3 regions of the Citricoccus muralis genome follow, and region 3 is predicted to be linked to each of the others. Evidence: riboswitches for the same ligand, from Rfam matches in the RefSeq annotation. Region 3 holds a riboswitch; each other region holds the start of a gene.
The links. Region 3 has a riboswitch for thiamine pyrophosphate ahead of P8192_RS12630 (thiamine ABC transporter substrate-binding protein). Riboswitches for the same ligand answer to the same signal wherever they lie in the genome.

Region 1 (7,505 bases), 360 kb from region 3:
TAGCGGTCACCAGCACCACGGAGGCCTCCGGCTCATCCGACGCATCCAGCTCCCCCAGGCGCGCGACGTCGATTTTCGCCGCATGCCGACCATAGGGGATCAGGGCGTCCTGCGGAATTCCCGCCCGCTCGGCGATCTCCGCCATGGATCGCAGGGTCACGGATGCCGCCATCTCTGCGTCACTCATGACGCCAGTCTAACGCTCAGGCGCCTGCGGATGTGTCCGATCTCACGTGGGTGACTCGACGACGCCGGACGCCTCCGCACTGGCACGTTCCAGCGACCCCACCGGACGGCGCAACCGGCGCACGGTCGCCAGCAGCACCAGGGCCACCAGCACCGCCACCCCGAACACCACGGTGCCCACCGGCCAGCGCGCATAGGCCCGGGAGACCGCCTCGAACCCCACGAATCCGATGGTGGAGTAGATGGTCGCCCACGCCGCGCCGCCGACCACCAGTGCGGGTAAGTATCGCCAGGCCGACATCCGAGTGGCGCCCGCGCTGAGGTTAGCCAGGGTCTGGAACCCGATCGTCAGGAAACTCACCGCCACCACCGGGGCGCCCCAGCGGTTAATCCGGGCTTCGGCCGTGAGGTACGACGGCGAAGCGAGCAGCTTCTCGGCGCGCTCAAACCGCGCGGCACCGCGGCGCACCAGCCGGCCCACCACGTAGGTCGCCCCGGCCCGGGCGAAAACAATGCAGAACAGCGCCAGCCATACCCAGACCAGCGGCATGTTCCAATTCAAGGGGTTCACCTCTCCAGGGTATCCGGCGACAGTCCTATGTGCCGAAATGAGCCGAGCCTGCCCTCACTCGGCCCGCCTCACTCCCGACTCCACCGCTCACGCAACGTGGTCTCCCGGTATTCGCGCCGGAACCGACCCCGGCGCTGAAGTTCCGGCACCAGCTGCTCCACCACGTCCTCCAGCGACCCCGGCAGGGTAGGCGGCATCAGGTTGAACCCATCCGCCGCCCCGGAATCCACCCAGTTCAGCATCGTTTCAGCCACCTGCTCCGGGGTGCCTATCAGCGTGGCGTGCCCACCCCCGGCCGCCAGCAACCCCAACAGTTCGCGGACCGTGGGCTTCCGGGTCTCGATCATCCGCAGCACCGTGGCATAGCGCCCCACCGGCCCCGTGAATTCCTCCACGGGCGGCAGCTCCGGCACGGGCGCATCCAGCTCCCAGTCGGAGGCATCCTGACCCACAAAGAACGACAGCTGACGCAACGATTCCGCCACCGGCAGCAGCGCATCCAGTTCGGCCCGCCGCGCCCTGGCCTCCCGTTCGGTGGAGGCTACCTCGGTCACCAGGCCCGGCATCACGACGACGTCGTCCGGGTTCCGGCCTGCCGCGGCCACACGACGTCGCAGATCCGCCCGATACCGTCGGCCCGCCTGCGCATCCCACGCCACCGCGTAGATCCCCTCCGCGTAGCGTGCCGCCAGCGCGCGCCCCGGCTCCGAGGCCCCGGCCTGCAGCACCACCGGCCGCCCCTGCGGTGAACGCGGCACCGTCAGCGGCCCGGCCACCTCGAAGTAGCGTCCCCGGTGGTCCACCGGGTGAATTCGCGCGGCATCCAGGTAGGCTCCGTCCCGGTCCGCCCGCACCGCGCCGTCCTCCCAGGAGTCCCACAATCCCTGCATGGCCACGATAAACTCCTCGGCCCGGGCGTACCGCTGTTCGCGCCCCGGCAGGCGGTCCATCCCGTGATTCCGGGCTTCGGCGTCCGTCATCGACGTCACCACATTCACCCCCGCGCGCCCACCCGAGAGGTGGTCGAGGCTAGCGAGCATCCGCGCTGCCGGGAACGGCGTCCAGAAGGTGGAGGAGATCGTTGCCACCAGCCCGATCCGCTCCGTCGCCCGGGCCACCGCCGCCAGCGTGGTCAGCGGATCGAAGTACCGCACCGGCGCACTGCCCGGCCCCAGCGCCTGCCCGTCGGCCAGAAAGAACGCGTCGAGGCAGCCGCGCTCGGCCAGCTGGGCCAGTTGCTCCCAATACTCGATGGCCCCGATCCGCTCGACAGCAGAATCGGGAGCACGCCAGGCCGCCGCATGATGCCCGCATGCGGTAGCAAACAGGTTGAGGTGGATCTCGGAACGGGTGTGGACATGCGTCATTAATCGACAATCCCTTCGCCAGCATGATCTGGATCAGGTTCAACGGGTCTGTTCTCAGCCGCCGACTCGTTACGAACCAGGGGCACCCCGTGTCACGTTGTATAGGTGTTGACGACTTTACGTCAGCTCCGCCGCCGCGTCACCTCTGCGGGGCAGTAGCGTCATACTCCTGCTGCGCGGCGATCACCTGGGGCAATTCGGCCTCGACGACGGCGGTGAGCTCCGCCAGCGGCACCGCAACTTTCACGCCCAGCGGCGTCAGACCGTAGTCCACGTTCGGGGGAATGGTGCTGTGCACGGTGCGGACCACCATCCCGTCGCGTTCCAACTGACCGAGGGTCTGAGAGAGCATTCGTTCGCTGACACCATCGATCCGGCGCCGAATCTCCCCGAACCGCATGGGTTCGCCGCTGAGCTTCAGCGCCACCATGATCAGCGATCCCCAGCGACCGGTGAGGTGCTGCAAGGCGGTGCGGGAAGTGCAGGCACTCGAGAAGACATCGGGCGCGAAGTCTTCCGCTTCTGCTTCGGCATCTGGATCGAACGTCATGCCTTCCAGTATACGCTTATGGTTAGTGCTGACTTTTCAGTTGCACTTACTTTAGGTAAGCGCTACAGTGATTCCATCGCCGCCAACAGGCACCGACCGAAAGAAGGAACATCATGCGCATTGCCGTCACCGGAGCCACCGGCCACCTGGGTGGTCTCATCATCGAATCACTGCTGCAGCGCGGTGTGGCCGCGAGCGACCTGGTCGCCGTCGTCCGCTCTGCTGAGAAAGCGCAGCCCCTCTCTGATCAGGGGATTGCTCTTGGCGTAGCTTCCTACGAAGACGAAGCAGCCCTCACCGCCGCCCTGTCCGGCGTGGATCGCCTCGTCTTGGTGTCAGGCAGCGAGGTGGGTCAGCGCGTAGCTCAGCACACCAACATCATCAACGCTGCGAAGGCTGCTCACGTTTCCTTCATTGCCTACACGAGCCTGCTCAACCTGGACACCTCGGAGCTCGGCCTGGCGCCGGAGCACGCCGCCACCGAACAGCTGCTGGCCGACAGCGGCATCGACCACACGCGGCTGCGCAACGGCTGGTACTGGGAGAACTACGCCTCCGCTCTGGCTTCGGGCGAGGCTACCGGTAAGTTCTTCGGCGCCGCCGGCTCGGCGAAGGTGTCCGGGGCCGCGCGCCGCGACTATGCCGAGGCGGCTGCCGTCGTCGTCACCGGTGAAAATCACGCCGGCAAGGTCTACGAGCTGGCCGGTGCGCCCGCGCTCACCTACCCGGAAATCGCCGCTGCTGTGGGCGAGGTTCTGGGCAAGGAAGTGACCTACGAAAACCAGACCGTGGCCGAGTACCAGGCCACCCTGGAAGGCTTCGGCCTGCCGTCCGAGGTCGCTGCCATGTTTGCGAGCATGGACCCGATCATCGAGCAGGGGGCGCTGTACTCCGAGAGCACGGATCTGCAGGACCTCATCGGTCGGCCCTCGACCTCTGCCGCCGAGGCGCTAAAGGCCTGAAGAACTGAGGCTTTGACCAGCTGAAGGCCTGATCTCGAGGGGTCGGCGGTGCGGTTATCCACAGATGACCGCAGCGCTGGCCCCTTTCTCTTTCTCCTCGGCCATGCTGGAACGCATGCCGTTGCCGCCCGAACCGCCGTCCGCCCTCGCATCGGTGCTGCATCATGCCCGGACGACTGGTACCCGCGGCCACCTGGGAAAAACTGCGCATCGCCGCGGTGTCCTTTTCGTTGAGTCGCAACAAGCCTGTGGTTTCCTGTGGACACACGGCCCTAGACCTGTATGGCATTCCCGTGATTCCGGCTCCCACTTCGCTTCCGGCCCGGGCTTCGTCAGTAGGGCGAGACCACAACGAATTCCCGATAGGTCGCGTCGATTTCTGGTGGGCAAAGGCAAGGATCGCGGGTGAGTGCGATGGACATGGTCGGACCTCAACGATCCAGCGAAATTTGCCCGGATTCTCGCTCACCATGGAGTGCCGCGGGCCACAAGACAACCTCAACAAGCCGGGACAGGTCAGTCATCCGAGTCGGACGACTTGGAAGCACTGGGATGCTCGGGCTGTTCGGCCCACCACCGCAGCACCTCGGCCTTCGCGGTCTCTTCATCATGCGGGCCATCGTCGAGCCGCCACTCCAACAGGTGCTTGTACGCTCGCCCGACCAAGGGTCCCGGCGAGATGCCGAGCAGCTCCATGACCTGCTTGCCGTCGAGGTCCGGCCGAATCGCATCCAACTCTTCGCGCTCGAGCAGCTCGGCAATCCGCTGTTCCAGGTCGTCGTAAGCATGGGCCAGTCGCTCCGCTTTACGCCGATTCCGGGTGGTCACGTCAGAGCGGGTCAGGGCGTGTAGCCGTTGCAGCTGGTCGCCAGCATCGGTCACGTAGCGACGCACCGCCGAATCCGACCAACCGGCGTCGCCATACCCGTAGAACCGCATGTGCAGTTCCACCAGGGTGGCCACCGCCTTGATGGTGTCGTTGTCGAACTTGAGCGCCCGCATGCGCTTCCGCACGAGCTTGGCTCCCACGACGTCGTGGTGCCGGAAACTCACCGCGCCCGAACGCTCGAAGCGTCGCGTCGCCGGCTTGCCCACGTCATGCATCAACGCTGCAAAACGCAACACGAAATCCGGGGCCTCCACATAGTCGGCCTCATGGTCCAACGCCTGCTCGAGCACCGTCAGTGAGTGGTTGTACACGTCTTTGTGTCGGTGGTGCTCGTCGGTTTCCAACTGCAGCGCCGGCACCTCGGGTAGCACCTGATCAGCCAGTCCAGTGCGCACCAGCAGGTCGATTCCCGCCCGCGGCTGATCCGCCAGGATCAACTTCACCAGCTCCTCGCGCACCCGCTCCGCCGAAATAATGTCGATCCGCTGAGCCATCGCGATCATCGCCTGAACCACCGTGTCGTTCACGGCGAATCCGAGCTGGGCAGCGAAGCGTGCCGCCCGCATCATCCGTAGCGGGTCATCGGAAAAGGAATCCTCCGGTGCCCCTGGCGTGCGCAACATCCCAGCGGCAAGGTCGCGCATCCCGCCGAACGGATCCACCAGCTCCAGGTCGGGCAACCGCAACGCCATCGCGTTCACGGTGAAGTCACGCCGGAACAGGTCATCGTTCAGTTCGGTACCGAAAGCCACCACGGGTTTCCGCGATTCGGGATCGTACTGCTCCGCACGATAGGTGGTGACCTCCAGCTGCCACTCGCCCTTCTTGAACCCGATGGTCCCAAACCGGGCCCCGATGTCCCACACCGCATCGGCCCATTCGGCCACCACGGTCTGGGTCTGCTCCGGTAGCGCATTAGTGGTGAAGTCTAAATCCACCACGCCCCGACCCAAGAAAAGATCGCGCACCGGCCCGCCCACCAGCGACAGCTCGTAGCCGGCTTCGGCAAAAAGCCCGCCCAGTTCTAGGGCAACGTCAGGTAGCACGGCATCATCAGGGAAACCGGTCGGCAGGCTCGCCGAGGGGGCGCGTTCGGGCGCGACGGAGTCAGCATGGGGTTCAGTCATGATGTGTTAAAGGGTGCCATACCCGAGACCCCTGACCGTGCGATGAGATGCGATCCGCGTCTGTCCCGATAGAGTGGAAGGTATGTCCCAGGACCGACACGACGATCGAGTGAGGCCGCTGACCCCGTCAGCGGCCCGCCGTTCTGCGCGTGATCGCGGTTCCCGGGGCACCGAGTCTGACTCGGGTTACCGCCCGCGTTACACCTCCGCATCATCACGCCGCATCAATGCGGTGGAATCCGGTGGATCCATGGCGCTACCCACCGTCGAGGAAGTCTCCGCCGGCGGCATGGTGGTCCGTGAGGTTGAAGGCCGACACCAGGTCGCCATCATCGCCCGCTACAACCGGGGCGGACGCCTCGAATGGGTGCTGCCCAAGGGTCACCCCGAAGGCGAAGAGGAACACCACGAAGCCGCCGTACGCGAAGTGGAAGAAGAGACCGGTATCGCCGGCACCGTGCTCACCACCCTGGGCAGCATCGACTACTGGTTCACCGTGCCCTCACACCGCGTCCACAAAACCGTCCATCACTATTTGCTGCGCGCCACCGGCGGCGAGCTCACCATCGAGAACGACCCCGACCAAGAAGCGGTCGACGTCGCCTGGGTGGAGCTAGACCGTCTGGCCTCCCGCCTGACTTTCCTCAACGAGCGCCGCATCGTGGAGGCCGCCCGCGAGCTGATGCACGAGTTTTTCAACACCCCCCGGCTGACCGTGCGCCGCGGCTACACGACCCGACGGATCACCGGCCTCGCCCAGCAGATCGCCCCCGGCGAGCGCCCGGTCCCCACCGTGTTGCGCACCGTGCGCCGCGTCCCCAAGCCCTCGGACCTCTCCGCCACCAGTTCCTCCACCACGAGCGCTAGCCCCGCAGCCGCGCCCGCCCCGAAACGCGCCCCCAGCCCAGCTGACCTCGCGCGCTTGGCACAGCGTGGCAAATCGCCCCGGCCCACCGAGTCCACCGAATCGGGCACCACGTCTGGTTCCCCGCAAGGACCCACGACGACGAACGGCGACGGCGCCCCGCAGCGCCCCGCCGCCGAACCCGCCCCCCGGCCCAAGCCGGGACCGCCCAAACCCGGACCTCATCTGGGGAGACGCACTCCGTGAGCACCACCCCACCCACCGGCGACGCCGCGGGCGCAACCCAGGGCGCCCACGACCCGCTCGACACCACCGGCGCCCCCGAAACTGACTCCCCGGAACCGCCCGAAGACGCCTCACGCAATCCGCAGGCCGCCGCCCGCGCCTCCGCCATCATGGCCGCCGGAACCCTCGTCTCCCGCGTGCTTGGCTTCATCCGCACCTCGCTGCTGGCCATCGCCATCGGCTCCACCGCTCTCGTTGCCGACGTCTTCGAATCCGCCAACACCATCCCGAACATCATCTACATGCTGCTCGCCGGCGGCGTATTCAACGTGGTGCTGGTCCCGCAGCTCATCAAGGCCGCTCGCGCCCCAGACCGCGGCGCCGACTACACGTCCCGGCTGATCACCCTCGCGATCATCATCATGGCGGCCTTCACCCTCGCCATCACGGCGTGCGCCTACCCGATCATGTCCGCGCTGACGCTGAACTGGTCCGAGCCGAAACTTGCCCTGGCCACCGCGTTCGCACTCTGGACCCTGCCCCAGATCTTCTTCTACGGCCTCTACGCCATCATCGGCCAGGTCCTCAACGCCCACGGCCGCTTCGGCGCCTACATGTGGGCCCCGGTCGCCAACAACGCGGTCGCCATCATCGTCATCGGCGTCTACCTGCTGATGTTCGGCCACTACACCGGGATCGACGACTCCCAACAGCTCGCAGAATGGACGACGACGCACACCCTGGTCCTCGCGGGCGGACACAC
Region 2 (7,505 bases), 360 kb from region 3:
GTGTTCGGGATGAAGGGCGGGGCCACCGGTGGCGGGCGCGCGCAGGTGGCCCCGATGGATGCGATCAACCTGCACTTCACCGGGGACTTTCACGCCATCACCTCCGCCCACAACCTGCTGTGCGCGCTGATCGACAATCACCTCCACCACGGCAACGAGCTCGACCTGGATCCGCGCACCATCACCCTGCGCCGCGCCCTGGACGTGAACGACCGCTCCCTGCGCCAGGTGGTGAACGGGCTGGGCGGTCGGGCCTCGGGAGTGCCGCGCGAGACCGGTTTCGAAATCACGGTAGCCACCGAAACGATGGCGGCGTTTTGCCTCGCCGCCGACCTGGAGGACCTCACGGAGCGACTGGGTCGGATCATCATCGGGCGGACCCACGACGGCGAGGAGCGCACCGTGGCCGACCTGGGAGAGCAGGGCGCCCAGGGGGCTATGGCGGTGGTGCTGAAAGACGCGGTGCTGCCGAACCTGGTGCAGACCCTGGAGGCCACCCCGGCGGTGGTGCACGGCGGACCGTTTGCCAATATTGCGCATGGAGCGAATAGCATCATCGCGCTGAACACCGCCCGCCGGCTCGCCGACGTCGTCGTCACCGAAGCGGGGTTCGGGGCGGATCTGGGCGCGGAGAAGTTTATGCAGATCACCGGGCCGACCGCGGGCGCAATGCCCAACGCCGTCGTGGTGGTGGCCACCGTGCGCGCGCTGAAATTCAACGGGGGCATGGGATTGGCCACGCTGAACGATCCGGGCACGGCCGGCCTAGAGGAACACCTGGCCGCACTGGAGGCCGGAGTCGTCAATCTCGGCCGCCACGTGGAAAACATGCAACGCTTCGGGGCGCCGGTGGTGGTGGCCATCAACCGCTTCACCCAGGACGACGACGCCGAACTGGCTTGGCTACAGGACTGGTGCCGGGACCAGGGCGTGGCCTGTGCGGTAACCGAGGTGTGGGCACACGGCGGGGCGGGGGCCGAGGAGCTCGCCGGGCACGTGCGCGCCGCCCTGGAGCAAGGGCGCACCGCCGAGGGGCTGTTCACGCCCGAGACCGGGGCGCGGGAGAGGATCGAGCGCATCGTCACCGAGATCTACGGTGGGGCCGGCGTGGAATACTCTGCGCTCGCGGCGCGGCAGCTGGCTGACCTGGAAGCTGCGGGTGAGGACCGGGTGCCAGTGTGCATGGCGAAAACCCCGTACTCGTTCTCCGATGACCCTGCACGGATGGGGGCGCCCGAGGGCTTCACCGTGAGCATCCGGGAACTGCGACGGCGTCCGGGTGCGGGATTCCTGGTGGCGCTGACCGGGCAGATTCTCACCATGCCCGGGCTGCCGCGCCGTCCCGCCGCCGACGGGATGAGCGTCGTCGACGGTCAGATCTCGGGGCTGAGCTGACCCGCAGCTGCGGCTCGGTGTCTGCGCCGCAGCAGTAACCTGGCCGGCGCCCTTCCGCGCACTGGGCCTGGTGGCCTACAGTGGTGGGAAGTGACGCGGGGTGCCGCCGATCCTTGTGGGATCCGGGCGGCTGAGATAACACCCGTTGAACCTGATCCAGTTCGTACTGGCGAAGGGACGTCCACAGCGAGGTGTCGGTTTGCGCATCCCGGTGGTCTCTCTTGGCCACCGTCAGAAAGGCCCACCGTGACCTCAGCTACCGTCGCCTCTCCTCCCACCACCCCGGGCACTGCGTCCCGACCGGTTTCTGCCGCCCCTGACCTGAGTGACCGCATCGTCGTCGTCACCGGAGGCGCTCGCGGCCTGGGCCGCCACCTCACTGAGGCGTTTCTCGAAGCCGGAGCGCGGGTGGTGATCGGGTACCTTTCCAGCCGAGACGCCGCCGAGGAACTGGTGGCGCGGCACCCGGATCGAACGGTGGCCGTCCGGGCTGATGTGCGCCACCGTGACGAGGTGCAGGCCCTGGTGAGTGCCGGGCGTGAACGGTTCGGGGCGCCGGTGAACGTCGTCGTCAACAATGCCCTGGTGGACTTCTCCTTCAACGGGGACGCGCGGCCCAGCGTCGAGCAGATCACGGGCGCGGATTTTGCCCGCCAGTACGAGGGCGCGGTGGAGGGTGCACTGCACCTGATCCAAGCCGCGCTGCCGGACTTTGAGGAGGCCGGGGAGGCCCGGGTGATCAATGTGGGTACGAATCTGGTGCAGAATCCGGTGGTGCCATACCACGACTACACCGCGGCGAAGGCGGGATTGTTGGCGCTGACCAGGACGTTTGCCGCCGAGTTGGGTCCGCGCGGGGTGCGGGTGAACATGGTTTCCGGCGGACTGCTGCGCAGCACGGATGCGTCGTCGGCCACTCCGGACGAAGTGTTCGACGCGATTGCCGCCGCCACGCCGCTGCGCGAGGTCACCACCCCCGCCCAGTTCGCCGACGCGGTGCTGTTCTTCGCCAGTGAGGGATCCCGGGCGGTCACCGGGCAGAACCTGGTGGTTGACGGCGGGCTGGTGATGAACTGATGACGACGTTTCCCGAACTGCATCTGCTCCGCGAACGGGCGCCGCTGGTGCAGTGCCTGACCAATACGGTGGTCCAACAGATCACCGCCAACGTGCTGCTGGCCGTGGGTGCGGCCCCGGCGATGGTGGCGCACCCGGTAGAGGCCCCCGAATTCGCGCGGGTGGCCGACGGGGTGCTGGTCAACCTCGGCACCATCTCCGATGCGACAGCCGACGCGATGCGTGCCGCGGTGGCTGCCGCCGGCGAGACCGAGACTCCCTGGGTGTTGGACCCGGTGGCGGTGGGTGGACTCAGCGTGCGCACCCGGCTGGCTCACGAGCTGGTGGAGGGGCGGCCGAGCGCGATCCGCGGCAACGCCTCGGAGATCCTGGCGCTGGCCGGGGCCGGTTCCGGGGGCCGCGGGGTGGATGCCACCGACGCCGTCGAGACCGTGCTGGACTCCGCCCGGGCCCTGGCCGAGCGCACCGGGGCCGTGGTAGCGGTGTCCGGACCGAGTGACGCCATCGTCTCGCTGGGGCGGGTGAGCCAGGTGACCGGCGGGCACCCGGTGATGCAACAGGTGATCGGCACCGGATGTTCCTTGGGCGCGGTGACGGCGGCGGCCCTGGGGGCCGTGCGTTTCGGAGTGGAGGTTCACTCCGATCACGACGCCGTGCTGGCCGCCCATGCCCTGCTCTCCGCGGCGGGCACCCTGGCGGCCGAGACCACCGTGCGCCCCGGTAGCTTCAGCGTGGCCTGGATGGATGCCCTCCACGAGCTCACTCCGGAACGGGTCGGCGAGCTGGTCACGGTGGAGGAGCACGCATGAGCCCCCGCGAGCGGGCCGAGCGCGCCGCCGCCATTGACTGGTCGCTCTACCACGTCACCGACACCGGGTATTCCGGCGGCCCGGCCCGAGTGCCCGAGGTGGCGGCCGCGGCGGTGGCTGGGGGTGCGACCGTCATCCAGGTACGCGACAAAACCCTCGACGACGATGCTCTGATTCAGCTGGTGCGCGCCTGCCGGGCCCGCATCGTGGAGGAGGTGGGGGTGGCCCGTTTCGAACAGGTCCCCCTCTTCGTCAACGACCGGCTGGAGGTCGCCCGCGTCACCGGCTGCCACCTGCACGTGGGCCAGTCCGACGATTCTGTCGCCCGAGCCCGTGGCGTCCTCGGCGAGAAAGTGCTGATCGGGCTGTCCACTTCTTCGGCAGCTGAGGTGGACTCTGCTGCCCGGGCCGAGGGCGATGCCCGCCCGGATGTGATTGGCATTGGCCCCGTCTGGGTCACCGCCACTAAGCCCGACGCCGCCGAGCCTTTAGGGATCGATGGCCTGCGAGATCGGCTCCGGGTTCGCGACGCAGCCTGTTCCCAGCACCCCGAGGCGCCCGCACTGCCCGCGGTCGCCATCGGCGGCATTGACCGAGAGCGCGCCCGCTCGGTCGCGGCCACCGGAGTCGACGGGATCTGCGTGGTGTCCGCGATTGCTTCCGCGCCGAGCCCGCGCGTTGCCGCTGCTCGACTGCGCGAGGAGGTGGCATGCGCCCGCCCACAGCCTTGACCATTGCCGGCTCGGATTCCTCCGGGGGCGCGGGCATTCAAGCCGATCTGAAAACCTTCACGGCCCTGCGCGTGTACGGTGCCTCGGTGCTCACCGCGCTCACCGCGCAGAACACCCAGGGCGTGCAGCAGGTCATCCCGGTGGCCCCGGCCGACGTCGTCGCTCAACTCACCTCGGTGCTGGATGATGTGCCGATCGATGCCACGAAGATCGGCATGCTGGGCAGCCCGGAGGTGGTTGCCGCGGTGGCCGAACTGATAGCCCGTCGGCGTCAGGACCTGGGCACCCTGGTGGTTGACCCGGTGCTGGTGGCGACGTCTGGTGACGCGCTGACCTCGGACGATGCCGCCCATACCCTGCGCGAATTACTGCTGCCGCTGGCGGATGTGCTGACGCCGAATCTACCCGAAGCCGCCCGGTTGCTGGGCACCGAGCCCGCCGTGAACCGGGCACAGATGGTGGAACAGGGTCGGGCGCTGCACGAGCTGGGTGTGCCGGTGGTGGTGATGAAGGGCGGGCACCTTGCCGCGGCTCTTCACGACGACGCCGGCTCATCGGAGGTCACCGACGTGGTGGTGCACCGCGACGGCGTCACCGAACTGAGTAGCTCGCGAGTTACCACCCGCAACACGCACGGCACCGGCTGCACCCTGTCGTCAGCGATCGCCGCCCACGCCGGGCGCGCCTGCCATACCGGGGGCCGACTCGGGGTGCCGGAATGGGTGGACGCGGTGCGCGCCGGACGCGACTACCTGCACGAGGCGCTGGTGGCCGCCGCGGACTGGCAACTGTCGGTGGCTCCGGAGACCGGTCACGGCCCGGTGAACCACCTGCACGCGATCAGCGCTCGATCTCCCCGCGAATGAAGGCTTCCACCAGCTCGTGCGCTTCCTGGTCGTGGTGCTGCACGGGCGGGGACTTCATGAAGTAGGACGACGCCGAGAGGATCGGACCGCCGACGCCACGGTCGGCGGCGATCTTCGCGGCGCGCACGGCGTCGATAATCACGCCGGCCGAATTCGGGGAGTCCCACACCTCGAGCTTGTATTCCAGCGAGACGGGGGCGTCGCCGAAGTTGCGGCCCTCCAGGCGTACGAAGGCCCACTTGCGGTCGTCCAGCCAGGCTACGTAGTCGGACGGGCCGATGTGGACGTCGTCGTCGGCCAGTTCGGCGCGCACATTCGAGGTGACAGCCTGGGTCTTGGAGATCTTCTTGGACTCCAGGCGCTCGCGCTCGAGCATGTTCTTGAAGTCCATGTTGCCGCCTACGTTGAGCTGGTAGGTGCGGTCCACGGTCACGCCGCGGGACTCGAACAGCGCAGCCATGGTGCGGTGGGTAATGGTGGCGCCGATCTGGGACTTGATGTCGTCGCCCACGATCGGCACGCCAGCGTCGGTGAACTTCTGCGCCCACTCCGGGGTGCCGGCAATGAACACGGGCAGAGCGTTGACGAAGGCGACCTTCGCATCAATAGCAGCCTGTGCGTAGTGCTTGGCGGCCTGCTCCGAACCCACGGGCAGGTAGCAGACCAACACGTCCACCTGGCGCTCACGCAGCACCTCGGCGACGTCGACGGGCTCGGCGTCGGACTCCTCGATGGTCTCGCGGTAGTACTTGCCCAGGCCGTCCAGGGTCGGGCCGCGCTGCACACTCACGTCGGTCGCAGGCACGTCAGCGATCTTGATGGTGTTGTTCTCGGAGGCGCCCAGCGCGTCCGCGATGTCGAGTCCGACCTTCTTCGCGTCGACGTCGAACGCAGCCACGAACTCGAGATCCGAGACATGGTAGTCGCCGAACTGTACGTGCATCAGGCCGGGAACGCTCTCCTCGCTAGAGGTCTCGCGGTAGTACTCCACACCCTGGATGAGGGACGTGGCGCAGTTGCCCAGGCCTGCGATCGCAACGCGAATGGGGTTCTTCGACACCGGTACTCCTTTGGCGACGGCGACGTTGCCGTTGATTGATGTAGACGAAACGTGGAAACAAACCTTTCTTACTGTACGCCTTCTGGTGTAGTTAAGCGCGCGCCGCGTGAGTGATGACACGTTCAGGATGAGATCGACCGCCGGTGTCTAGACTGGCGGCATGCCCGAGTCACCTCCCCGGCGCCTGCCCGCGGTGTCACCCACCCAGGACGACCGTCTGCTTGCCGCGCTGCGCCGTGGCATCGGCGGACCCGTGGGTGCGCACACGGTTCCGGGCCGGAGCGCGGCCCGCTTTTTCACGCCTTTTCGGGTGCTGATTCTGCTGACCACCCTGGCCGCCGTCGTCGCCGTGTTGCAGAAATCGTTCTGCCGGATCAACGGCTGGGGCCAGCCCGATGTGTACTTCGCCGGCTGTTATTCCGACTGGACTGCCCTCTACGCCGGGCGCGGCCTGGCGGAGAATGCTTTGGCCCCTTTCGCTGACGGCTCCACCTTCGAATACCCCGTGCTGGCCGCGCTCGTGGCCTCCATGACGGCAATGATCGCCCAGACGCTGCCCAGTTTCGGGGCGTCCGCCTCGCTGATCTACTTCGATGTGAATTTCTTGTTCGTGTTCGCCTTGTGGGTGGTCACGGTGATAGTCACGGCCCGGTCCGCCGGGCGCCGGTATTGGGACGCGGCCATGGTAGCGGTGGCGCCCGGAATCATCCTGGCCGGCAGTATCAACTGGGACATGTGGGCGGTGGCCCTGATGATGCTCGGGATGTGGTTGTTTGGCGGAGGCAAGCCCGGCTGGGCCGGTGTGATGCTGGGTCTGGGTGCGGCGATGAAAGTCTTCCCGATGTTGCTGTTGGGGGCGCTGCTGATCTTGGCCGTGCGGAGTCTACGCTTCGCCCCGCTGGCCTGGACGGTGCTGGGCGCCGTCGTCGCGTGGCTGGTGGTGAATCTGCCGCTGATGATCGCCAACCCCGAGGCCTGGTCGCTGTTCTACACCTTCTCCTCCGAGCGCCCGCCGGGGTGGTCCTCTATCTGGCAGATCTACAACGAGGTGCTTCCCGATGGCAGCGCGCTAGCGGTGACGGGAGCGAGTCTGGGCACGTTGTCGGTGGTGTCTTTCGTGCTGTGCTGTGGCGGAATTTTCCTGCTCGGCGTGTTGGCTCCCCACCGGCCTCGTTTCGCTCAGTTGGCACTGCTGATCGTGGCCGCGTTCATCCTGTGCAACAAGGTCTATTCGCCTCAGTTCGTGTTGTGGCTGGTGCCGCTCGTGGCGTTGGCCCTGCCGAATTGGCGGGATTTCCTGATCTGGCAGTTGGCCGAAGTTCTGCATTTTTTTGCCATCTGGGCGCATCTGTCTTCGCAGGTCTCGGGACATGAGAACGTGCATCAGTTGGACTCGTCGATCTACGTGATGGCTGTGCTGGCTCATGTGGCTGCCACCGTTTATCTGATGGTGCGGGTGGTGCAGCAGATCCTGCGCCCAGAAGACGACCCGGTGCGCCGGAGTCTCCCTGCCCAGTCCGAGCGTCCCACGACGGTGCCGGTGGGGACCCGGAAGCTCAACGCGACG
Region 3 (7,505 bases):
GACTGGTCGCTAAAGGGGCTCTTCGGACATCCGGTGGGGGTAGGGCTCGCCGGGTGATGGTTGGCGTGTAGGGGTCGAGGTCCCCGAGGATCAGAAGCGCTAACTCTCTGATCTACCCCGAGGACCTCGACATGCTTCACCCTACTTCGGGGTGCGCTTCGGCGCGCTCTGCTTGCTGTCCGTGTGCCCGCTGTGACCTGCTGGTCGGCCTTCCCGGTGTTCATGTCGAGCACGTCGACCGTCGCGACGGGCTGCTGGTCGTGACGGTCTCGAGCCCCGCCGCGCCTGCCGGGTGCCCGTCGTGCGGTGTCGTCGCGACAGGTCGAGGGCGCCGCCGGCGGGTGCTGCATGACGTGCCCGGAGCGACCCGGGTGCGGATCGTGTGGCGGCAGCGGGTCTGGCGATGCGACGACGAGGGCTGTCTGCGGAAGACGTTCACGGAGCAGCTGCCGTCGCTGGTTGCCCGGCGCGGGTCGATCACGACGCGCGCTATCGGCTGGGCGATCGGGCAGCTGCGTCGCGAGCATGCCACGATCGCGGGCCTGGCCCGGCAGCTCGGGACGTCGTGGAAGACGGTGTGGCGGGCCGTCGAACCCGAACTCGTCAAGCTGGCCGTCGATGAGACCCGGTTCGAGAACGTCACCACGCTCGGCGTCGACGAGCACATCTGGCACCACGTCGACCCCCGCAAGCGCGGCCCGAAGGAGTTGACCGGGATGGTCGACCTCACCCGCGACGAGCACGGAAAGACGCGGGCCCGGCTGCTGGATCTCGTCCCGGGCCGATCGGGGAAGGCGTATGCCTCCTGGCTCGGTGATCGTGGCGACGCGTTCCGGAAGAACGTGCGAGTGGCAGCTCTCGATCCGTTCGCGGGATACAAGACTGCGATCGACGACAAGCTGCAGGACGCCACCGCGGTGCTCGACGCGTTCCACGTCGTCAAGCTCGGCACCGCCGCCGTTGACGAGGTCCGCCGGCGCGTCCAGCAAGACACTCTCGGGCATCGCGGCCGTAAGGGCGACCCGCTCTACGGGATCCAGACCATCCTCCGCGCCGGCGCGGAGAACCTCACCGAGAAACAGCGAGCACGGCTCACCGCCGCGATCGAGGCCGACCCCGCGCACGACGAGGTGTTCGTCGCGTGGCAGTGCGCGCAGCAACTTCGCTCCGCCTACCACCAGAAGGACCTCGCCGCCGGGCGGCGGATCGCCGAGCAGGTCGTCGAGACGTTCCACACCTGCCCGATCCCCGAGATCGCCCGCCTCGGCCGCACCCTCCGCCGCTGGCGGGACGCGTTCGTGGCCTACTTCACCACCGGCCGCGCGAACAACGGCGGCACCGAGGCCGTGAACGGGATCATCGAGCTCCACCGCCGCCTCGCGAGAGGATTCCGCAACCGCGACAACTACCGGCTCCGAATGCTCCTCGCCGCTGGCGGACTCATCCCCTGACCCCACCGGATGTCCGAAGAGCCGCTAAAGGTCATGAAGAGTCTGTCGCCACGTATCCCGCAGGGCGCCTCGTCAATTCTGGTCAGGGCTTCTGCACGGTGATCGACCACTCGGCGGCGCCGCGCTTGACGAACTCCGTCACCGGGTAGCCGTTCTCTGCGGCCCACTCGGGCAGCGAGTCGGTGGCCTGGGTGCAGTCGAAGTTGATGACGAGCTCGTCACCCGCCGGCAGCTGCTCCATGGCCTGCTTGGCCTCCACCAGGGGGAAGGGGCAGACCTGGCCGTCGGTGGACGGCTGCCGGTTCCCTGGTGGCGCATGATGAAGATCTTCGCTGCGGCGCCGGTGCCCAACACCATGAAGAGCAGAGCGGTCCAGCCCTGGAAGCTGAAGGTCGCGGTGTTGACCATGGCGTTGCCGATGGTGCAGCCACCGGCCCAGGCTGCGCCCCAGCCCATGAGGATGCCGCCGATGATCGAGCGCACCGTGGTCTGGGCGTCAGGGACACGGATCTTGAACTCATCGGATGCCTTTGCAGCGATGAAGGAACCGATGAGCAGGTGGGCCAGCCCCGTCTTCGACGCGGGCAGGGTGACCCGAGGACGCAGACGCTCCCGCTGCAGCTGGCGTGCGGCGGCCACCGCGACCACCGCGACAAGGATGGCGACGAAGATCCAGGGGCTCACGCCCAGCGCCTCCTGGAACGAGCCGTTCTGCGTCTCGATCGATCGGATGCCGTCGGTGGTGTCGGACAGCGGTCCGACGCGGAACACGGTGGCGCCGATCATGTAGAAGATCAGCGCTAGCCAGGATCCCACCAGGCCCTCATCGGCACGGTAATAGGTACCGGTGGCGCATCCGCCTGCGAGCACGATGGCGAATCCGAAGATGAATCCGCCGATGATGGTGCCCAGCCACGGGAAGGTGCTGGCCTCCAGGGAGATGACCCCGAACGCATCGAGCACGGTGCCCAGGATGAGGCCGGTGAGAATCATCCCTCCACGGTGGTGGAGTGCCCTACGGGAGTGACCACCGGAGCGTCAAAAAGTGTCATCTCTAGGCCGTGATGATCCGACCGGCGTCGATGGTGACGATGCGGTCGGCGACGGTGGCAGCCTCGTCGTGGTCGTGGGTGACGAAGACTGCGGCGATGGAGGTCGACGTCAGGATCTGGCGGATGTCCACGGCCAGGCGCTCGCGCAGGTCGCGATCCAGGGCGGAGAGCGGCTCGTCGAGCAGCAGCAGCTTCGGCCGCGGCGCCAAGGACCGTGCCAGGGCAACTCGCTGGCCTTGCCCGCCCGACAGGGTGGTGACCGGGCGATTCTCGAACCCCTCCAGGCTAACCAGCTGTAGCATCTGCGCCACCCGCTCCCTGCGCTCGGGCTTCGGGACCCCGGCGGCTTCCAGCCCGTAGGCGATGTTCCGCCCCACGGTGCGGTGCGGGAACAGCTGGCCGTCCTGGAACACCATGCCGCAGCCTCGCTGATGCACTGGACGCGGGATCACGCCCGGGCCGTCCACGACGACGTCGTCCATCAACACCCGCCCGGAGGTGATGCGCTCCAGGCCGGCCAGCCCGCGCAATAGGGTGGACTTGCCGGAGCCGGAGGGCCCGAGCAGGGCGACGATCTCCCCGGGGGCCACGGCCAGGTCAATGTCCTGTACCGCGGTGAAGCCATCGGGGTAGGTGATGGACACCTGCTGACATTCCACGGCGGGGACACTCACAGGGCACCGACTTTCTGGGTTGAGGGCGTGGCGAGGCTGGAGCCCAGCGTCTGTTCGGGGGCACGGTCGCGCAGGGCGCGCGGGCGCAGGCGCTCGCAGATCAGCAGCACGGCGGCGGTGATCACCGCCAGTAGCACGGAGCCGGCCATCGCCATTCCGTAGTTGTCCGCGCCGGGGCGGCCGAGCAATTGGACGATCAGCATCGGCAGGGTTTGGCGCTCGGGGGAGGCCAGGAAACTGGTGGCGCCGAACTCGCCCAGCGAGATGGCGAAGGCGAAACCGGTGGCCAGGCCGAGACCGCGCAGCAGGAACGGCCCGTCCACGGTAGCGAGCACCCGCAGCGGGGAAGCGCCCAGGGTGGCCGCGGCCTCGCGCAGCCGGGGACTGATCGCACCCAACACGGGCACCAGGGTGCGCACCACCATCGGCAGCGCCACCACCGACTGGGCCAGCGGCACCAGGGCGCCGGAGTAGGCCAGCTGCGGGGCGGCCAGCTGCACGGAGACCACGAAGCCGAAGCCGATGGTCACCGCGGACACCCCGATCGGCAGCATGATCAGCGCATCCATGCCGCGCTGCAGCCGCCGCCCCCACACGGTGCGCACCGGGCGGGTGAGCAGAAACGCCAGCGGCACCGCCATCACCAGGGTGATCAACGTGGCGTCGACGGCGATCCGCACGGAATGCTCCAGTGCCTCGAGCACCGTGGCACCGCCGGCGTACCCGGTCCCGGAGCTGGTGGCCAGCAGCTGGTAATTAGTTACGCTCCACTCGCCAGCAGTACGGAACGAGCGCACCACCAGGGACACCAGGGGCCCGGAGACCAGCAGCACCACGGTGGCCAGGGTGAGGGCCAGGGGCACGACGTCGGCGCGGGTGAGACGGTGGGTGTGGGACTGTTGCAGCCGCAGCCCGGTGGTGGTGCGCTTCAGTACTCCCTGGGTGAGCCCCACCGAGGCGAGCACGAACACGAACTGCAGCACCGAGAACACCGCGGCGGTGCGCAGATCCAGGAACACGTGGGTCTGCCGGTGGATCTCGGTTTCCACGGTGCCTACACCCGGCGCGCCCAGCGAGCGGACGATCCCGTAGGCGGTGGAACAGAACAGGAACACCAACCCCGCGGAGGAGGCGATGGCGGGTCCGAGCGCGGGCAGGGTGACGGTGGTGAACGCGCGCAGCGGGGAGGCGCCCAGGGTGCGCGCGGCATCCACGGTGCGCGGGTCCAGCACCTGCCACAGCGCGCCCACCTGGCGCACCACCACCGAGAAGTTGAAGAACACCATCGCGAGAACGACCGCCGCCGTCGTCTGGTCCAGACCCAGGAACTGCAGCGGCCCGCCGGGGCCGAACAGGGCGCGGAAGGCCACCCCCACCACCACGGTGGGCAGTACGAACGGGATGGTGGAGATTCCGCGCAGCAGCGACTGACCGGGGAACCGGCACCGGTAGAGGATGTAGGCGCCGGGGATGCCCAGCAGCACCGCCCCCGCCGTCCCAGCAACCGCCATGAACAGGGTGTGCCCGATGATCCGCCAACTGCGCGCACTGCCCAGCACTTCGGCGAACCCGGTGAGGTCGACCCCGTGCTCGCCGAGAAACCCGCGGGTCAGCATGGCTCCGACGGGCCAGGCGAAGAACACGGCAAGGAACGCCAGCGGGAGTGTTCCCGCCAGCGTCCATGCGAGGGGCCGGCCGATGCGGTGCAGGGTCAGGACTCGTAGAGCTCGGTCCAGGTGGTGAGCCAGTCAGCGCGCTGCTCGGCCACCTCGGCGGTGTCCGGCCGGATCGGGTCCTCGGCGAGCTGGGCGTTCTCGGTCCACTCGGTGGGAAGTTCAACACTGTCGTCCACCGGGTACATGTACATCGCCTCCGGCAGCGAGGCCTGGAAGTCCTCGGAGAGCAGGAAGTCAATGAACGCCTGGGCGCCTTCCGGATTCTGCGCGCCCTCGACGACCCCGGCGTATTCGACCTGCGGGGAGCAGGAATCCTCGATGATGCTGGTGGTGGGCTCATAAGCGGGCGACGACGAGTAGCTCAGCACCAGCGGGGAGGGGCCCTCGCCGTCGGATCCGGAGAACTCCACGTAGTAGGCGTCCGACCAGCCGGAGGCCACGGTCGCGCCGCCGTCGAGCAGGTCACTCCAGTAGTTCTCCCATTCGCCGTCGGGGTAGGCAGTGGCGGTGGCCGCAAGGAATGCGAGCCCGGGGGAGGAAGTGTTCGGGTCGATCACGGTGAGCAGCTCGGCATACTCCGGATCACGCAGCTGCTCCAGCGAGGTGGGAGCGGCCAGCTCGTCGGTGTTGCTGGCATCGTCTGCGAACCAGGCGTCGTCCACGTTGATGCACACCTGGCCCTGATCGATCGGGGTGAAGTAGCCAACCGCGTCGCCGTCGGCCAGCAGCTCCTGTGCGGAATCGGGCAGTGCCTCCGACGAATATTCAGCCATGACCCCCTCGTCCACCAACGGGGCGGTGGAGTAGTCCTCGATGCCGTACACCCCGTCCACGGTGGGGGAGTCCTTCTGCAGGATCAACTGGTTCACCAGGGCGCCGGAGTCCCCGGGCGCGGTAGTGACCAGCTCGTAGCCGGACTGCTCTTCGAACTCGGCGATCTGCTCTTCGGAGATCGCGAACGAGTCGTGGGTCATGATGGTCACGGTGCCGCCGGATTCCCCAGCCTCATCGGAGCCGTTGGAGTCACCGGATCCTCCGGTCAGCGAGCAGCCGGCCAGCGCCAGAGTACTGACGACGGCGAGGCCGGACACGGTGAGGGCGGTACGCGCTCGGCGCGTAGAGGTCGGGTTGAGCATGGATCCTCCATCGGTGTAGTGGAGGGGCCGCACGGAGCCCACCGCGTGCGGCAGAATCCGTGCGGGGAGAGAATTCTCGACTTCCTTCGCCGGTGCTAACCGGAAGCAGGTTCGAGGGTCTGCGCTTGCGTCGCGCACTCTCAGCACCAGCGTGGGTGCTCCCCTGTCGAATGTCCCTCCAGCATAGCGCCCTCGACGCGTGGTCAGGTACCGGCGGTCTCACGTAGGCTGGAGAATTGCTGAAACTGCGCAAACCGCCAGGTGCCGTGTTCACCTGCGTCCTCACAGGAGAGCCATGATTGTCGAGATGACCCTCACCGGGCTCCTCATTCTGCTCACGGTCAACGTGCTGATCAGTTTGGTGCGTGTGGTCCGCGGACCCACCGGGCGCGATCGCCTCACCGGTGTGCTCTTCGCCGGCACGACCGGAGCAGGGGTCATGCTGGTCGGCTCGGTGCTGACAGACCAGCCGGCGCTGCGCGACATCGCTCTGGGCCTGGTAGCCCTGGCCGCCGTGGTCGTTGTGGTGCGCTTGGCCGCCGAAAAACAGCGACGGTCCGTTTCATGAGTGTGCTCGCCGATGCGGTAACCGTGCTGTCTGCTCTGGGCGCGGCCGTATTTTTCACTGCAGGAACCGTGGGTCTGCTGCGATTCCCGGACCTGCGATCCCGCCTGCACGCGCTCACCAAGGCCGACTCCTTGGGGTTGGGGTTCGCAGCCCTGGCCGTGATGGTTCAAATGGATACGGTGGCGTCGGCGCTGAAGGTCTTGCTGGTCTGGTTGCTCGCGTTGGCCACCGCCGCCACTGCGGCCACCCTGCTCTCACGGGACGACGACGCGTGATTCCGCCCAGTGACGTGAACGCCGTGCACGTGGTGTTGGCCGCCGTCGTGCTCGTTGCGGCCGTGCTCGCCCTCTACGCTCCGCGACGGATGACCGCCGTGGTGCTGTTTCTGGTTTTCGGCGTACTGCTGAGCGGCTACTGGGCGATGATCGGGGTTCCCGATGTGGCCCTGGCGGAGGCGGTGATCGGCACCGGAGTGACGGGGGCACTCTTCGGCTGGGTGGCCACCCTGCTGCCCGAGACCCCTGGGCGACGCTGGGTGAACGGTCGGGGTCTGCTCGGCCTGACGCTCGGGACAGGCCTGGGAGCCGGGCTCGGGGTTGCGCTGGCGCGCATCGTGCCGGCGTCTGAGACAGCATCGCCTGCCGCGGAACCGGGGCTCGGTGCCGAGGTGGAGCGGGCGCTGCCGGCCACCGGGGTGGAGCACGGCATCACCGGGGTGCTGCTGAACCTCCGCTCCTTCGACACCCTGATGGAGATGGTGGTGCTGTTGGTCGCCGTGGTGGTGGCACTGGCCTTCGTCCGCTCGTCCGGGACCGCCTCGAACCCTCAGCCCGTCACCTCGGACAGTGGTGATGCTGGAGCCTCTCAACCTGACGACGACGCCGCACCACTGCTCTGGCTCTTCGTGCGCCTGGTCGCCCCGGTGGCGCTGTTGCTGGCGGCCTGGGT

Region 1: another riboswitch for thiamine pyrophosphate. It lies ahead of P8192_RS14360 (NtaA/DmoA family FMN-dependent monooxygenase); the one in region 3 lies ahead of P8192_RS12630 (thiamine ABC transporter substrate-binding protein).
Region 2: another riboswitch for thiamine pyrophosphate. It lies ahead of P8192_RS14345 (3-oxoacyl-ACP reductase); the one in region 3 lies ahead of P8192_RS12630 (thiamine ABC transporter substrate-binding protein).

The regions. Positions count from the first base shown of each region.
Region 1 covers NZ_CP121252.1:3,110,941-3,118,445, forward strand. The annotation lists gene P8192_RS14350 (formate--tetrahydrofolate ligase) at 1-187, opposite strand, end outside; gene P8192_RS14355 (DedA family protein) at 230-757, opposite strand; gene P8192_RS14360 (NtaA/DmoA family FMN-dependent monooxygenase) at 826-2,124, opposite strand; TPP riboswitch at 2,117-2,224, opposite strand; gene P8192_RS14365 (winged helix-turn-helix transcriptional regulator) at 2,264-2,674, opposite strand; gene P8192_RS14370 (SDR family oxidoreductase) at 2,788-3,636, shown strand; gene P8192_RS14375 (CCA tRNA nucleotidyltransferase) at 4,153-5,652, opposite strand; partial or broken gene P8192_RS14380 (NUDIX domain-containing protein) at 5,903-6,337, shown strand; gene murJ (murein biosynthesis integral membrane protein MurJ) at 6,760-7,505, shown strand, end outside.
Region 2 covers NZ_CP121252.1:3,103,320-3,110,824, reverse strand. The annotation lists gene P8192_RS14350 (formate--tetrahydrofolate ligase) at 1-1,395, shown strand, start outside; TPP riboswitch at 1,482-1,590, shown strand; gene P8192_RS14345 (3-oxoacyl-ACP reductase) at 1,642-2,472, shown strand; gene thiM (hydroxyethylthiazole kinase) at 2,472-3,281, shown strand; gene thiE (thiamine phosphate synthase) at 3,278-4,012, shown strand; gene thiD (bifunctional hydroxymethylpyrimidine kinase/phosphomethylpyrimidine kinase) at 3,991-4,878, shown strand; gene P8192_RS14325 (inositol-3-phosphate synthase) at 4,853-5,938, opposite strand; gene P8192_RS14320 (glycosyltransferase family 87 protein) at 6,099-7,505, shown strand, end outside.
Region 3 covers NZ_CP121252.1:2,747,848-2,755,352, reverse strand. The annotation lists gene P8192_RS12660 (LysR family transcriptional regulator) at 1-57, shown strand, start outside; gene P8192_RS12655 (ISL3 family transposase) at 132-1,451, shown strand; gene P8192_RS12650 (sulfurtransferase TusA family protein) at 1,534-1,713, opposite strand; partial or broken gene P8192_RS12645 (YeeE/YedE family protein) at 1,854-2,444, opposite strand; gene P8192_RS12640 (ABC transporter ATP-binding protein) at 2,506-3,177, opposite strand; gene P8192_RS12635 (ABC transporter permease) at 3,174-4,820, opposite strand; gene P8192_RS12630 (thiamine ABC transporter substrate-binding protein) at 4,889-5,989, opposite strand; TPP riboswitch at 6,054-6,164, opposite strand; gene P8192_RS12625 (hypothetical protein) at 6,285-6,557, shown strand; gene P8192_RS12620 (cation:proton antiporter) at 6,554-6,832, shown strand; gene P8192_RS12615 (DUF4040 domain-containing protein) at 6,829-7,505, shown strand, end outside.